2 regions of the Arthrobacter sp. 05L44 genome follow, and region 2 is predicted to be linked to the other one. Evidence: riboswitches for the same ligand, from Rfam matches in the RefSeq annotation. Region 2 holds a riboswitch; the other holds the start of a gene.

Region 1 (3,245 bases), on a different contig from region 2:
CCGGCGATCGACGGTTCGTTCTGCAGCGACGTGGTGTCGCCGAGCTCGGTGCCCTCGAAGAGCTGCGTCAGCAGCCGGCGCATGATCTTGCCGCTGCGGGTCTTGGGGACATCGGGCACAACGACGACGTCTCGCGGCTTTGCGATCGGCCCGATCGCCTTCGCCACATGCGCCTTCAAATCGGCGGTGATTCCCTCCGTGAACGCTAAGCGGCGGGAGGGGATCGCTGCCGACTCGCGGAGGACCACGTATGCGACGATGGCGTGCCCGGTTTTGGCGTCGGCGACCGGGCAGACGCCGGCTTCCACCACGTCCGGGTGGGACACGAGGGCCGATTCGATTTCGATGGTGGAGAGCAGATGGCCGGAAACGTTCAGGGTGTCGTCCACCCGCCCGAGGATCCAGATGTCGCCGTCGTCGTCGTACTTGGCACCGTCTCCGGCGAGGAACCAGCCCTGCTGCGCGTACTGGCGCCAGTACGAGTCGTAGTAGCGGGCCGGATTGCCCCACACGGTCCGGGCGATCGCCGGGCCGGGGGAGTCCACCACAATAAAGCCCTGCACGCCCGGCGGAACCGTGGCGCCGGCGTCGTCGACGATCCGGGTGCTCACGCCGGGCAGCGGGCGGGCCGCGCAGCCGGGTTTGAACGAGGAGTCGGTCGGGGCGGGCGAGAGGATGGTGGCGCCGGTCTCGGACTGCCACCAGGTGTCCACCACGGGGGCGGTTCCGGCGCCGATGTTGGCCCGGAACCAGCGCCAAGCCTCGGGGTTTATCGCCTCGCCCACCGTGCCGAGGAGGCGGATCGAGGAGAGGTCGTACGTGTCCGGGACACCCTCGGGGAACCAGCCCATCAGGGACCGGACCAGGGTGGGCGCGGTGTAGTACTGCGTCACCCCGTAGCGTTCGATGATTTCAAAGTGCCGGCCCGGGTGCGGGGTGTTGGGGGTGCCCTCGAAGATCACCTGCGTGGCGCCGTTGGAGAGCGGGCCGTAGAGCTCGTAGGTATGCGCCGTAACCCAGGCCAGGTCCGCCGTGCACCAGTGGACATCCCGGTCGCGGAGGGCAGGGTCCGGGTTGCTGAAGAGGTGCTCGAAACTCCAGGACGCCTGGGTGAGGTAGCCCCCGGAGGTGTGGACCAGGCCCTTCGGCTTCCCGGTGGTCCCCGAGGTGTACATGATGAACAGCGGCGTCTCGGCGTCGAAGGCCTCGGCGGTGTGGGCATCCGACGCGGCGCCGACGGCGTCGTGCCACCAGACGTCGCGGCCCGCGGTCATCGGGACCGTGTCCAGCTCACCGGCCGGGGTGGTCCGGTTGACCACCAGGACGTGTTCGATCGCGTTCGTGCCGGCGACGGCGGCGTCCGCGTTGGCCTTAACCGGGACGGCAGCTCCCCGCCGGAACTGGCCGTCGGTGGTGACCAGCAGCTTGGCGCCGGTGTCCTCCACCCGGAACCTCAGGGCCTCCGCGGAGAACCCGCCGAAGACCAGGGAATGGATGGCACCGATGCGGGCCACTGCCAGGGTGATGATCACGGTCTCGGGGATCACGGGCAGGTAGATGACCACCCGGTCGCCCTTGGCGATGCCGAGGTCCAGCAGGGCATTGGCAGCCTTGGCCACCTCGCGCTGCAACTCGGCGTACGTGACAGTGCGGCGGTCGCCGGGCTCGCCCTCAAAGAACAGGGCCACCTTGTCCCCGCGTCCCGCCGCTACATGGCGGTCGACGCAGTTGTAGGCGACGTTGAGCTTGCCGCCGTCGAACCAGCTGATCTCCGGGCCGTGGCCGGCCGCGGGATCGGCCGGGACCCGGCGGTAGGCGGTGTGCCAGGGTTTGGTTTCGCCGGCGGCCGGCTGAGCCCAGTCGAGACGGAGCGCCTGGGTTTCCCAGAACGCCACAGAATCCGGCTCGGGCGTGGCCGCCGCGCCCGCGCCCGGGACCCGGACGGGAGCGGGCAGGGTGGACGTGGTTTCAGGGGTCATGTGCAGCACTCCATCGGTCCTGGCAGTAGCACCCTCGCCGTGGCGGGGGTTGCTGCGGCTTCATAGGTCCAGGTCCCTCAGCCGCTCGGGATGGTCACTACCTACTAGAACCGAGATGCACGATTCTGCAAAATCCAGCCACACGTTGCTGTAATATTCACTGGCGCTCCTGATGTGGTATCAAAATCAGTCATTTATTCGACAATCGTGCGCGCCGGGCGCAGGAGTAGGGTTAATGCATGGTCCACGTTAACGATCCGGCAGTCATTGAGCGCCTTATGCGAACCAAGGGCACGTGGGCGGTGGTGGGCCTGACCACCAATGAATGGCGGTCGGCCTTTGAGGTCTCCTTGTACGTCCGCGACCGTATGGGCATGGACATCATCCCCGTCAACCTCCCGGGCGACGACGTCCACGGGGAAACTGGGTACCGGTCCCTGGCGGAGATCCCCGCCGCGAAACACCCGATCGACGTCGTGGACTGCTTCGTCAACTCCGGGAAGGTGGGCGCCGTCATTGATGAGGCCATCGCCATCGGCGCCAAGGCCGTCTGGCTGCAGCTGGGCGTCTTCGATGACGCCGCGGTTTCACGCGCCACGGCCGCCGGACTGGACGTCGTGGTCAACGAGTGCCCCGCCCGGCTGGGGTGGCGGATAGGCCTCTAGCGGCGCACCCAGCACCTGCCGCACGGCGCAACGGGAGTCGGTTACAAAATGTGACCGACTTTTTCCGTATTCGCCGCCTGCCGTGTGAGATGGACTCGTAACCATCCCGAGCGGCTGAGAGATCTGGCTCTGTGACGCCGCAGCAACCCCCTCATTGAGGACGGTGCTACCGCCAGGACCGATGGAGAAGGCGCCGTCTTCCGCTCGGATTTGCGGCCCACGCGGCTTGAATCCCGGAAGCAGCGCTTTCCCGGCATACGCCAGGAGACCGCATATGAGTACTGAAACCCGCCCGCAGAAAATGACCGGGAAGGTGGCCGTTGCCAGCTTCATCGGCACCACCATCGAGGGGTACGACTTCGTCCTGTACGGCCTGGCCGCAGCGACCGTCTTCGGCCCGCTGTTCTTCGCCCCGGCCGCCCCGCTCGTGGGCACCATCGCAGCCTTCGCCACCTACGCCGTCGGCTTCGTCGCGCGGCCGATCGGCGGCGTGCTGGGCGGGCACTACGGCGACAGGATCGGCCGGAAGAGCGTGCTCGTGGCGTCCCTGCTCCTGACCGGGCTCGCGACCACGGCCATCGGGCTCCTGCCCACCTACGCC
Region 2 (3,245 bases):
CATCAAGCCCCGGCTTGCTGGCCGGCAACCCTCCAAACGCGGCGGGGTGCCCCGGGTGAAGACCTGGCCCACCGGCGCCCGCCGGCGGGCAAGCGCGGCTGCCAGCGCCGTCCCGGCCCCGAGGCCGGAGTCGGGCTGCGCCCGTAACAAGGAGCACTCCGATGTCCAACGCCTGGTCCTTTGAAACCCGCCAGATCCACGCCGGCCAGGAGCCGGACGCTGCCACCGGCGCCCGGTCACTGCCTATCTACCAGACGACGTCGTTCGTCTTCCCCAGCGCCGAAAGCGCCGCCAACCGCTTCGCGCTCGCCGAACTCGCGCCCATCTACACCCGGATCGGGAACCCCACCCAGGACGCCGTCGAACAGCGGGTGGCCAGCCTGGAAGGCGGCCTTGGGGCGCTCCTGCTCAGTTCCGGCCAGGCCGCCGAGACCTTCGCGATCCTCAACATCGCCGAGGCAGGCGACCACGTGGTGGCCAGTCCCAGCCTGTACGGCGGAACTTACAACCTGCTGGCCCACTCGCTGAAGAAGTTCGGCATCGAAGTAACCTTCGTCGAGGACCCCGACAATCTGGACCAGTGGCGGGACGCCGTGCGGCCGAATACCAAACTGTTCTTCGGCGAGGTGGTCTCCAACCCCCGCCAGGACGTGCTGGACATCGAGGGTATCGCGGACGTGGCCCACCAGGCCGGCGTCCCGCTGATCGTGGACAACACGCTTTCCACGCCGTACCTGATCCGTCCGATCGAATGGGGTGCCGACATTGTGGTCCACTCGGCCACCAAGTACCTCGGCGGTCACGGTGCGGCGATCGCTGGCGTGATCGTCGACTCCGGCAACTTCGACTTCGGCAAGGACCCGGACCGCTATCCGGGCTTCAACACCCCGGATCCCACTTACAACGGCCTCGTCTACGCCCGGGACCTGGGGGCGGACGGGGCACTGGGCGCGAACCTGTCCTATATCCTCAAGGCCCGCGTCCAGCTGCTGCGCGATCTCGGCTCCGCCGTCTCGCCGTTCAACGCCTTCCTGATCGCCCAGGGCATCGAAACCCTGAGCCTGCGCGTGGAGCGGCATGTCGCCAACGCCACCCGCGTGGCCGAATGGCTGGAGGCCAGGGACGACGTCGAATCCGTCGCCTACGCCGGGCTGCCGTCCAGCCCCTGGTTCGAGCGCGGCCGCAAGTACGGGCCGAAGGGAACCGGCGCCGTCGTCGCCTTCAACCTCGCCGGGGGAGCGGAGGCCGGCAAGCGGTTCGTCGATGCCCTGGAACTGCACTCCCACGTGGCGAACATCGGTGACGTGCGTTCCCTGGTCATCCACCCGGCGTCGACCACCCACAGCCAGCTCTCGCCGGAGCAGCAGGCGGTGGCCGGCGTCAATCCCGGGCTGGTCCGGCTCTCGGTGGGCCTCGAGCACATCGACGACATCCTCGCCGACCTCGACGCCGGTTTCCGGGCCGCGAAGGACGCCTGAGGGGCGGCGGCGCCGGGGTCTGGCTGTCACACAGCCGTCACAATCTTCGCGCTGGCGCCGCCGGCTTTCGTAGAATCAAGGCAGGTCATGAGTGCCAGTGACAGCCCCGGCTTGCTGGCCGGCAACCCTCCTTCTGCGGCGGGGTGCCCCGGGTGAAGACCTGGCCTGCCGGTCAGCTGACGGCGGGCAAGCGCGAAGTTAGGTCCTCACATGACGATTGCCGTCACCCGCACGAGTGTACCCGAAAACCAATCCTCCGCCAGCGCTGTACCGGCCGGCGCTGACCCGGATGGCACTGTCCCGGATGGCACTGTGCAGCTCGTGCAGGTGGGGTCGCTGGTCCTTGAATCCGGGGCCACCCTTCCCGACGTCACCCTCGCCTACGAATCGTGGGGGACGCTCAATGCGGACGCATCCAATGCGGTGCTGATCCAGCACGCCCTCACCGGCGACACCCATGTCACCCGCGGCGCCGGGGCCGAACCGGGGTGGTGGGAGCAGCTGGCCGGCCCCGGGGCGCCGGTGGACACGGACAAGTACTTCGTCGTCTCCATCAACATCCTCGGCGGCTGCTACGGCTCCACCGGGCCCTCCACCGCCGCGCCGGACGGGCGGCCCTGGGGCTCGCGGTTTCCGCTGGTCACCCTCCGGGACAGCACAGCGGCCGAGGCCCGGCTCGCCGACGCTCTCGGGATCGACAGCTGGTACGCCGTGCTGGGCGGTTCGCTCGGCGGTGCCAGGGCACTCGAATGGGCGGTCAGCTACCCGGAACGGGTGCGTCGGTGCGCCGTGATTTCCGTCGGTGCCAGCAGCACCGCCGAGCAGATCGCTTTCGCTCAGGCCCAGACCCTGGCCATCCGGCAGGACCCCAACTTCAAGGGCGGGGACTACTACGGCGGTCCGGAGCCCGACGCCGGCCTGGCGCTGGCCCGGCGGATCGCGCACATCACCTACCGCTCCGCGGCCGAGCTCGACGGGCGCTTCGGGCGGAACGCCCAGGCCGCCGAGGCCCCGCTCGGCGCAGGGTCGCTGGCTGGCCGCGGCCGCTACCAGGTTGAGAGCTACCTGGACCACCAGGGCAACAAGCTGGTGCGCCGCTTCGACGCCAACAGCTATATCGCCATCACGGAGGCGCTGATGAGCCACGACGTCACCCGCGGCCGGGGAAGCCTGGAGCAGGCCGTTTCCCGCGCCACGGCAGCCTTCTTCGTGGCCGCCGTGGACTCGGACCGGCTGTACTTCCCGGCCCAGTCCCGGGAACTCGCCGAGGCCCTGCCGGGGGACGTGCCGCTGCATGTCATCGAGGCCCCGATCGGCCACGACGGCTTCCTGACCGAGATCGGCCAGCTCGGGGACCGGCTCCGGAGCGACTTCTTCGCGTAGCCCACCCTTCAGCGTGTGCATTTTTGCAGACGCCCTCTGCGCGATTAGTTGTTGAGCCTGCCGCGTTCCGGGACCATACTCGTGGAGAATGACGCCGTGTGTCCCAACTCACACACGCGTTGTCAACTTAATGGTCCACAGGGTGTCGAAGATGACGCCGAAGGAGTTCGCATGAGTACGGAAAACGCCGCCGCACGGCGCGCAGAGGAACCGGACGTCAAGACGTCCGGGCTAAAGAAGGTCGTCACCGCCTCAATGGCAGGGACGGTGGTGGAGTGGTATGAGTTCTTCCTCTACGCCTCCGCCGCCACCCTGGTGTTCGGCAAGATGTTCTTCCCCAACTCCGGGTCGGATCTGGACGGCATTCTCGCCGCCTTCCTGACC

Evidence for each region. Region 2 has a riboswitch for S-adenosylmethionine ahead of metX (homoserine O-acetyltransferase MetX). Riboswitches for the same ligand answer to the same signal wherever they lie in the genome.
Region 1: linked by a shared signal. The riboswitch ahead of acs (acetate--CoA ligase) and the one ahead of metX (homoserine O-acetyltransferase MetX) in region 2 are both predicted to bind S-adenosylmethionine.

What each region holds. Positions count from the first base shown of each region.
Region 1 is NZ_JBFTNS010000003.1:258,511-261,755, forward strand. It holds gene acs (acetate--CoA ligase) at 1-1,979, opposite strand, end outside; SAM riboswitch class I at 1,987-2,076, opposite strand; gene AC1DHY_RS09995 (CoA-binding protein) at 2,219-2,644, shown strand; SAM riboswitch class I at 2,743-2,832, shown strand; gene AC1DHY_RS10000 (MFS transporter) at 2,919-3,245, shown strand, end outside.
Region 2 is NZ_JBFTNS010000008.1:23,314-26,558, forward strand. It holds SAM riboswitch class IV at 1-101, shown strand, start outside; gene AC1DHY_RS13795 (bifunctional o-acetylhomoserine/o-acetylserine sulfhydrylase) at 162-1,478, shown strand; SAM riboswitch class IV at 1,562-1,677, shown strand; gene metX (homoserine O-acetyltransferase MetX) at 1,689-2,861, shown strand; gene AC1DHY_RS13805 (MFS transporter) at 3,033-3,245, shown strand, end outside.